One region of the Agrobacterium sp. 6Ca8 genome, then DNA from elsewhere that is predicted to be linked to it. Evidence: riboswitches for the same ligand, from Rfam matches in the RefSeq annotation. Region 1 holds a riboswitch; the other holds the start of a gene.
The links. Region 1 has a riboswitch for cobalamin ahead of ACZ5A6_RS16665 (ABC transporter substrate-binding protein). Riboswitches for the same ligand answer to the same signal wherever they lie in the genome.
Positions count from the first base shown of each region.

Region 2: another riboswitch for cobalamin. It lies ahead of ACZ5A6_RS02905 (CbtB domain-containing protein); the one in region 1 lies ahead of ACZ5A6_RS16665 (ABC transporter substrate-binding protein).

Region 1 covers NZ_AP026434.1:524,743-529,704, forward strand. Annotated here, with positions in the region: gene argE (acetylornithine deacetylase) at 1-548, opposite strand, end outside; gene ACZ5A6_RS16660 (GNAT family N-acetyltransferase) at 760-1,638, shown strand; cobalamin riboswitch at 1,678-1,913, shown strand; gene ACZ5A6_RS16665 (ABC transporter substrate-binding protein) at 2,079-3,110, shown strand; gene ACZ5A6_RS16670 (FecCD family ABC transporter permease) at 3,107-4,135, shown strand; gene ACZ5A6_RS16675 (ABC transporter ATP-binding protein) at 4,132-4,932, shown strand; gene ACZ5A6_RS16680 (pseudoazurin) at 4,929-4,962, shown strand, end outside.
Region 2 covers NZ_AP026433.1:579,686-584,647, reverse strand. Annotated here, with positions in the region: gene ACZ5A6_RS02925 (GNAT family N-acetyltransferase) at 86-574, shown strand; gene ACZ5A6_RS02920 (type 1 glutamine amidotransferase family protein) at 596-1,162, shown strand; gene ACZ5A6_RS02915 (hypothetical protein) at 1,266-1,580, opposite strand; gene ACZ5A6_RS02910 (CbtA family protein) at 1,585-2,301, opposite strand; gene ACZ5A6_RS02905 (CbtB domain-containing protein) at 2,312-2,494, opposite strand; cobalamin riboswitch at 2,661-2,885, opposite strand; gene ACZ5A6_RS02900 (c-type cytochrome) at 2,977-3,897, opposite strand; gene ACZ5A6_RS02895 (c-type cytochrome) at 3,984-4,418, opposite strand; gene ACZ5A6_RS02890 (LysE family translocator) at 4,534-4,962, opposite strand, start outside.

The DNA.
Region 1 (4,962 bases):
CCACGGATGGTAATGCGAGCTGCTGCTTTGCCCTTGTGTGCACGAACCGCCCGCATATTGCTCGGTTCGCCGATAATTGCGCCCGCCGGCTGGGCGCACAGTTCAGGCAATCTGGCGAGAAGATGCGGAACGCCACGGCAACCCGCCTCCTCGTCGTAGGAAAAGGCGATATGCACGGGACGTTTCAGCGCCATGCGCGAAAATGCAGGCGCCGCGGCGAGAACCGTGGCCAGAAAACCCTTCATGTCGGTGGTTCCGCGCCCGTAGAGACGATCATTTTCCGCCCGCAGTGTAAAGGGATCGGAAGACCATTCCGGCTCGCTGGCGGGTACGACATCCATATGGCCGGACAAAACATAGCCGGCGCGATCGGCCGGGCCGAAGGTGGCGAAGAGATTGGCGCGGTCGCCCTCCGGTCCCGCAAGCAGCGATACTTTCGCGCCGTGGCTTTCAAGATAATCGGCGATCCAGCCGGCAATATCGCCATTGGCGGTTCCAACGACCGACGGGAAACCGACGAGACGCTCAAGGATTTCGATTGCGTTCAATGGTCGTCTCCGCTGACCGGATTGTCATCCCGAAAGCTTAGAATGGACTGCGACGTTTATCTGCTGAAATGCGAATGATTTCGGTAGATTGTTGTGACCTTCCAGTGCTTTCAGAAAATTCGTGCTGGCGTAACCGGCTACCGTCGGATGTCGTGGGCTAGGCCGGGACCGGATGAAGGTTCTGAGCCGTAGGGGATGAGGGCCGTTGGTTATGGACCTGCTCAAAGTCGATAGTTTCGAGCTGCGGACCGTGGATATCGCGGACGTGGATGCCGATCATCTGCATGCACTCTCCATGGCCGTCGGATGGCGATATCACGCGAATGAATGGTGTTTTCTGCGGCAATGCGGCGTGGGTCTCGCTGCGCTCGATGAGATCGACCGTGTTGTCGCAACCGCGATGCTCTTTCCCTATGATCAGGGGTTTGCGACGCTCGGCATGGTCATTGTTTCGCCCCGTTTGCAGGGGCAGGGCGTAGCACCATGGCTGGTGCAGAAACTTGTCGCGAAATTCCCCACGGTCTCCCTGCGGTTGAACGCGACGGGAGCGTCGCGGCGGTTGTTTTCAAGGTTGGGTTTTGCCGGCGATGCGGAAAAAGTATATCTGTTCCGGGGAAGGGCGAATTGCCTTTTCGAGATACCGCCGCCCGGCAGAAAACAACGAATAGAGCCGTTATCCGCAGGTCATCTGACTGATGTTGTGGAACTAGACCGGTCGGCTTTTGGCGTTTCGCGCCGGAACGTTTTACAGCGACTTTTGACGCAGAATGCGGGTTACGGTGTGTTTGAGGCGGACCGTCTTACCGCTTTTGCGCTGCGCCGTGCGGCGGGGCGGGGCCACATTATCGGTCCGGTCGTTGCGGGTGCGGACATGGATGCGATTGCGCTTGTGAGGCGGCATTTTACCGATCTTGACGATGAGCTGGTGCGGCTCGACACCATCAGCGACAACAATCTCTTTATTGATTTTATTGCGCAATCCGGGCTGGTGGTGATTGAAAGCCTTACCACCATGTCCAAAGACGCGCCGCAACCGGCGCCTTCCGGCGCTACAAAAATTTTCGCGTTGGCGGGTCCGTCTTTGTGCTGAGCTGCAGCACTATCGCAATTGACGCCCCGGCGCTTGCCCCTTATGTCAGAAAGTGACGGTTCCTGAAGCCGAAGGGCAAAGGGATTAATAGGGAACATGGTGCGGGTGATTTCTATCGCCCAATGCCGTGGCTGCCCCCGCAACTGTAAGCGGATTGCCGCTCATCCTCGTGACGCCTGAAAAGCGTCATGCCACTGCACCCTTCAAGGTGCGGGAAGGCAGATGAACGGCGCATATTCGCGAGCCAGGAGACCTGCCGTCATAATATTGACCATCGTTACGGGCGGGGATGCCCGGAAGAGGAGCTGATTATGACCTTTCCGTCCGCGGAAACGTATTTAGAGTCCCGTTCTCCATCTCCACACTTGTTGTCGCTCTGTCACTACGCGTTTTGACGCGCGGCCTGCGGATCACGCCACTTTATTTAGACTGGAGAACATATGTTTCATTTCAAACGCCTGCCGGTTTCCGCCGGTCTTCTGGCTGTCGCATTAGCGGCCTTGCCCGCCGGTGCCGCTCAGGCTGCCGAAACCACCTATCCGCTGACGATCAATAGCTGCGGCCACGAAATCACCTTCAAGCAGGCGCCCGCCCGCACAGTATCGGTCGGCCAGAGCACGACCGAGGTTCTCTATCTGCTCGGCGTGGCCGACAAGGTGGTAGGCACGGCGCTGTGGATCGGCCCGGTTCTGAAGGGTTACGAAGACGCCAATGCCAAGGTGGAGCGGCTTGCCGACAATGATCCGAGCTTCGAGGCGGTGGTTGGCAAGAGGCCGGACCTCGTGACGACGCAGTTCCAGTGGCAGATCGGTCCCGAAGGCGTTGTCGGAACACCGGAGCAATTCGCCGAACTCGGTATTCCCGTTTATACCTCCCCTGCCGATTGCATGGGCAAGGACAATTCCGGCGGCGGCGACGGCGTGCGCAAGTCCGTTTTCACCATGGACCTGATCTACCAGGAGGTCCGCGACCTTGCTAAAATTTTCAACGTGCAGGATCGCGGCGAGGAAGTCGTTGCCGACCTGAAAAAGCGTGAGGAAGCCGCCCGCGCCAAGATCGCTTCGGCGAATGGCAAGATTTCAGCAGTATTCTGGTTCTCCAGCGCCGAGCTGGATATCGATCCTTACGTGGCGGGCCGCAATGGTGCGCCGGGTTACATCATGTCCGCGCTCGGACTGAAGAACGTTATCGAAAGCGATGAGGAATGGCCGACTGTTGGCTGGGAAACCATCGCCAAGGCCAATCCGTCCGTGATCGTTGCCGGCAAGATGGACCGCCGGCGTTTCCCCGCCGATGACGTCGCCGTCAAGCTCAAGTTCCTTGCTACCGATCCGGTTGCCAGCATCATGCCCGCCGTCAAGGCGGCCCATGTCTTCGAAATGGACGCGCAGGCGATGAACCCGACCATCCGCACGATCGAAGGCATTGAAACGCTGGCCGAGGCGATTTCCACAGCCGGTCTCGCCAAGTGAACGGTCTTTCCGTCAATCTTGGCAGGGCGGGTCTGGCTTTTGCCGCACTCGCCCTGCTGCTCGTCGCGCTGATGGCCGGTGCGGCCATCGGCGAGACTGCCATTCCGTTCGACGTCGTGGCAAAAACCATTGCCAATCGTGTCTTCCATGCGGGTTATCCGCTGGAGCCGCTGGATGAGGGCATCGTCTGGAGCTACCGCCTCAGCCGCGCCGTCGTTGCCGCGTGCTGTGGCGCCTCGCTGGCGCTGGCCGGTGCGGTGCTTCAATCACTCCTGCGCAACCCGCTCGCCGATCCCTATATCCTCGGTATTTCCGCAGGCGCCTCAACCGGGGCCGTGGCCGTGGCGCTTCTGGGCTTCGGGGCGGGGTTCCTGACGATGCCGGCCGGCGCCCTTATCGGAGCTTTTGTGGCTTTTTCGCTTGTCAGCCTTCTGGCGGTGCGGGCAGGGCACGGCAACAGCGCCATCATCCTGGCGGGGGTCGCCGGTTCGCAACTGTTCAACGCCATGACGTCGTTCATCGTCACCAAATCCGCCAATGCCGAACAGGCGCGCGGCATCATGTTCTGGCTGCTGGGTAATCTTTCGGGCGTGCGCTGGCCGGATGTCTGGCTGGCTTTGCCGGTCAGTATTGCGGGTCTTGGGGTGTGCCTCTGGTACGCACGCGCGCTTGATGCTTTCGCTTTCGGCGGTCAGGCAGCAGCTTCGCTCGGTATTCCAGTGCGCCGGGTATATGCGGTGCTGATCTCGGTTTCGGCGGTCATGACGGCAGTCATGGTGTCGCTGGTCGGTTCTATCGGCTTCGTCGGTCTCGTCATCCCGCATGCGGCGCGCATCTTCGTTGGCGTTCGCCACGGCATGTTGCTGCCGGTGACGGCGCTGACCGGTGCAATTTTCATGATCATCGCAGATATTCTCTCGCGCACCGTCATTCCGGGGCAGGTGCTGCCGATCGGCGTGATTACTGCGCTGGTCGGCGCGCCCGCCTTCGCCTTTATTCTCGGGCAGAAGAGAGGCCGGTCATGAAATTATCCGCCCACGATCTGCATTTCCATGCCGGCAATCTCGACATCGTGCGCGGTGTTTCGCTGGAGGTCGCCCCGGGCGAGTTTCTGGGTATCATCGGGCCGAACGGCTCGGGCAAAAGCACGTTGCTTTCCATGCTGGCCGGCATTCGCATGCCGCGTCGGGGTCATGTCATGCTTGGTGAGGAACGGCTTGCCACATTCGGGCGGCGCGAACTTGCCCGCAGGCTGGCCTTTGTGGAGCAGCAGGCCGAAACCACCGAGCGCATCAGCGCGCGACAGGCCGTGGAACTGGGGCGCACGCCCTATCTCGGCCCGCTTTCCGCATGGTCGCCAAAGGACGATGCCATCGTCGATGCAGCGCTCGGAAATGTCGATATGGCGGACAAGGCCGAGCGAAACTGGCATCACCTTTCCGGCGGCGAACGCCAGCGCCTGCACATTGCCCGCGCATTGGCGCAGGAGCCGCATATTCTGCTGCTGGACGAGCCGACCAACCATCTCGATATCGGCCACCAGATCGGCCTGCTCGATCTGGTGCGCAGGCAGGGACTGACGGTTGTGGCGGCGCTGCATGATCTCAATCACGCCGCCATGTTCTGCGACCGCGTCGCCATCATGCATCGCGGTGAAATGATCGCTGTCGGCCCACCGCGCGAGGTCCTCACCTCTTCGACCATCGCCGATGTGTTCGGGGTGCAATCCGTCGTCACCACGGATGAAAGCGGATTTTCACATATTCGTTTTCTGCCGGCCCACGGTGCGGCCGATCACGCAAGGAAAGCAACGGCACGATGATGAAATTGAAAAGACTTGCAAATCTCCGCT
Region 2 (4,962 bases), on a different replicon from region 1:
TCATTTTGTCAACAAGCCGCCGTCAGGCGGCTTTGTTGTTTTTCAAGCGTCCTGACGGCACCGATAAAACCGAAGGACCAGAAAAATGACCGAAGATAGTTCCCTTACACTGGAAAGACCGCCCGTCGTCATCATTCGTGGCGCACGCAAGACCGATTTGCCTGAGCTCAATGAGATGATCACCCTGCTTGCCACCTTTCATGGCGATGCGGCGGCGATTACGCCGGCGAAACTGGAACGCGACCTGTTCGGCCCGCTTCCCTGGGTGCATGGGCTGGTGGCGGAAGCCGACGGCGCATTGATCGGTTACGCCCTGATGCTGCCGCTCTACAGGGCGCAGGAAGGCCGCCGCGGGCTTGAGCTGCACCATCTTTTCGTGCGTGACGGTCACCGCGGCCATGGCACCGGCCAGCACCTGGTTTCCCGCGCCCGCGATATCGCCAAGCGCCTCGGTTGCGACTATCTTTCCGTCAGCGCCACGACCGGCAATGTCGCCGCGCATCGTTTCTACGAAAGCATGGATTTCGCGCCGCGCCCGGTCACCGGCATGCGCTACATGCAGTCTATCGCCTGATTGCAACCTTCGGAGACGGCCATGACACGGATTGCCATTGCGCTTGCGCAGGATTTTGCGGACTGGGAACCGGCGCTGCTTGCCGCCGCCGCGCGCGGCTATCTCGGCGTCGAGATCGTTTATGCAACCCCGGACGGCCGGCCCGTGGTTTCAATGGGCGGGCTCAACGTTACGCCCAACACATCCTATGACGCGCTTGATCCTGCTAACATCGATGCGCTCGTCATTCCCGGCGGCCTCAGCTGGGAAAAGGGAACGGCTGTCGATCTTGGCGGGCTGGTACAGCGGTTTCGCGAGAAGGGCCGACTGGTTGCCGGCATCTGCGCGGCTGCCAGCGCGCTTGCAGGCACGGGCGCCCTTGATGACGTCGCCCATACCGGCAATTCGCTCGCCTCTCACAAGGCCTATCCGTCCTATCGCGGCGAAGCGCTCTATCGCGACCAGCCGAAGGCGGTCAGCGATGGCGGCATCGTAACCGCAGCCGGCAGTGCACCCGTCAGTTTCGCAGTGGAAATTCTGAAACACCTCGGCCTCTTTGGTCCGGAAGCCGAGGCGGAACTTGGAATTTTTGCGGCGGAGCACCGGTGAGGCTCACCTTGGTGTCGAGAGTTTTGCGGATCCTCCCACCTCATTCCTGTGCTTGTCACAGGAATGAGGTGGTGGGGAAGTTAAGCCGCGAGACCATCACAAATCACCCCTGATCAAGCACCCGGCAGACACGGGGCGCGACATCCCCGCCCTCCCCCGCAATCGCACGGCGGATATCGCGGCTGTTGAGATGCAGACTGCGACCGGCCGGCAAAGCCGAGCGCTTGATCTTGGCAAGGGCTGCGGCCGTAAAGGCAGCCTCATTCTCATGAAAATAGGCGAGCGCCGCTTCCCGTTCCGGGCTGACGCCGAGGACTGCCTTGAAGGCAAGGCGATGCACGGCGCAGAAAGCGCCGTGACCGGGAACGGCAAAACGCAGCGCGTCGAGTTCCTCACTCCATTCGGCTGCGTCCTGCATGGTTTCAAGCCTGCTGGAAGCGCTTCAGGAAAAACGCGCTCAATGTTCCGAGCAAGGCCCAGAAGACAAAGCTGGTCACGGTGGCGGCAACGATGAACTGTCGTTCCAGCGGCAGCGGTGCCAGCGCATGTTCACCTTCCGGCGGCAGGGGCGCGCCCACCACATGTGGTGCAACGATCAACACCAGTGCGAGCACGATTGCCCAGGGTTCGCGGCGGAATGCGATCAGCGCAATGCCGCCTGCGGTCGCCGCAACCGTCGAAAGCCACCAGATTTGACGCGCCTCAAGCGCGGCCGCCGGGCTGCCCGGTAGTTCCGGCGGCAGGCCGATCATCGGCGCAAGCATGACGGCGGCAAAACCGGCCACACCCCACAAAAGGCCTTCGCGCCAGCCGGCATCGGTGCCGCGCAGCGAGATGAGGCCGGTCAGCACCAGCGCATAACCGATGGCGGTCAGCACGTTGGCGGCGACCGTATAGGCGGTGCGCTCGAAGCCGTCGGCTGGAGACCAGGCTTCCTCGTTATGCTCGTGCGCGGGAACGGCAGCGCCGGTCGTGGCCGGAGCATCATGGCTGTGGGGCGCTTCGCCACCGGCATTTTCATAGGTTTCCGCCTTCAGGATCAGCGGCGTGGTGCCGAAAGCCTGCATGGCCGAAACGGCGAAGCCGCCAACGATGCCGACGAGGACGGCGGTAAAAACGATATTGCGAAAGAACGACATGCTTCCCACCTCAATGGCAAGGGAAAGCATTGGCATGACGTGTGTCATGCGCGGCGTTGTGAACGGCTTCCACATGCGAAAAGCCGACAAAACCGACGACGAACAGACCAAGCACGATCGCCGTCAGCGATTGCGCGAAGCTGCCCGTTTTTGCTGGAACGGCGGCATTTGCCGTATTCTGGTTGATGGACATGGTGACCCCTCTTACGGCGCGACCCCGCGCCTTTAGACGCGGCGGAACGGCAAACGCCGTGCAGCCGCATGCGATACACTTCACCACGGGGATACGAGACTGACACAGGGCGGCACGTTCAAGCACCACCACCCTGAAATTCCGCTCTTCCGGACACCCCGCCGGCATGGACATTTCCGTGATGGCAGGTCTCCTGGCTTACGGGTCAAAACCTGAAACACCTTCCCGGCATTGCCCTCGCCCATATCCGGCGAGATGCTTACCAGTGGCATTTCGTTTCAGGCTCTCCGCTCACAGTTGCGGGGGCAGCCACGAATGAGGATGTCTCCCTATCGTGTTCCCTTTTCACCTTCCGGAACGCCCGGAAGGAACCATCACAGGATCGTTATCCGATGGGTGTGGGTGGGAGTCAATGGCAGGCCGGCGTGAGAATTGCGCGCCGTGGCTGGATGCCGGATCAAGTCAGGCATGACGGCAAAGGGCTACCGTGCCGGGATGGCCTTCAGATAGGCGGCGATCGCATTGCGGTCTTCGGCCGTCAGATGCGCCATGTTCTGCTGCACCTTGACCATGGAGCCGCCGACGCTGTCGAATTCCGGGGTGAAGCCGGTTTCCAGATAGTTGGCAATATCGGCCGCCTCCCAGCTTCCGACGCTCTGCGAGCCGGGGGTAATATCGGGAATGCGGCCCTCGCCTTCGGGATTTGGACCACCGGCCAGCCATTTGCCATCGAGAAAACCGCCAAGCGCATTGCGCGGCGTGTGACATTCGCCGCAATGGCCCGGGCCTTCCACCAGATATTGGCCGCGCAGCAATTCGGCATTGGCATCGGCAAGCTCGACGCGGGGTGGCGCGGATGTATCGAAATAGAGGAATTTCCAGCCGCCCAATGCCATGCGCATGTTGAAGGGGAACGGCAGTTCGTGATCCGGCGCGTCATTCTGGCTGGCGGGCAGAACCCGCAGATAACCGAAGAGGTCGTTGATGTCCTTCTGCGTCATGCGGGCATAGGAGGCGTAAGGGAAGGACGGGTAGAGATGTTCGCCGTTCTTGCCGACGCCGCGCGTCATCGCATCGCCGAATTCCGAAAGCGTCCAGCCGCCAATGCCATGCTGCGGATCGGAGGAAATATTGGGCACATGAAAGGTGCCGAAGGGGCTTTTCAACGCTTGCCCGCCCGAAAGCGTCAAAAGCGCATCGCCCTTGGCATCTGGTGCCGCATGGCAACTTGCGCAGCCGCCCGCCCAGAACAGCGTTTCGCCATTGGCAAGGTCCGGCTCGCCAAGGCTCACCCAGTGGCTGGGTGCCTGACGCACAGGCGCGGTGACCCAGGCGAAAATGCCGAAACCGGCAATGGCCGCCACCGCGATCCCGCCCGCGAGCTTCGTCCAAATGGAGGCCATGACCCCTCTCCCCATTATCACCTGATGAGATCAGGCATCATTCCCGCTGAAAAAAACGCCGCCGGGAAGCGGCGTTCTTAATAGGATCACTTCTTCAGACGGTAGGTCTGGTGGCACGCACCACAATCGGCACCGAGGGTCTGCATGGCGGTGGTGACGCCTGCCTGATCGGCGGGAAGGCTGGCGAGGACCTTGTCCGCATCGGCACCGAGCTTGGCGGCCTTGGACTTGAAGTCATCGAAATTTTCCCAGATCGCGGGTGCCGCAGCACTGCCGGTCTCGCTGCCCGGGGGAAACTGGTCGGGGAAAGCCTTGGCGTTGGTGCTGATGGTCGTCACGGCAGCCTTTACGGCTTCGGCGTCATAAGGCTTCTGGCCCTTGGAGATGGCAGCAAGCGCCCCCATGGAGCCGCCGATCTGCTTCATCATGCCTTCACGTTTTTCGACTTCGCCGGCAGCGTAGACCGCTCCGGCGCAAAGACAGCCGAAAAGCATGGCCGCCGCGATGGTTTTCAGTTTCATACACTCTCTCCTTGATTCCGGCAGATGCCGAACGCGCGATAACGGCGCGAGGATGCCCTTTCCGCATGGCGAAAAGAAGTCACATTGCAGTGAATTTCCCCAAGAAAACAGAAGTCTAGGAGAGTGCTTCCCAAAGCGTAACCAGGGCTGCGGCAATCAGCATGAAACCGGCGGCGCGGCCGATGAAAATCGTGGCGGCAGGCGAGGAAACGAGCCATGCCCGGCTTTTATCCGCCGTCAGCGCCAGAGCGCCATAGACCGTGAACTGCGTGATGGCCACCATCGCGCCCATTACCAGCCCCTGCATCCAGATTGGACCATAGTCGGGTTTGAGGAATTGCGGATAGATCGCCATCATGAAGAGATAGGCTTTCGGATTGGAAAGGCAGGTGAGCACGGCCCGCCAGAACGCCTTTCTGACAGAGGCGCTCGCCTGCGCCTCATCGCCATTGACGGTGATGGCGCTGCGCATCAGCCCGACGCCGATCCAGACCATGTAAGCGGCGCCGGCGACCAGCAGCGGCAGGAACAGCGACGGCATCCA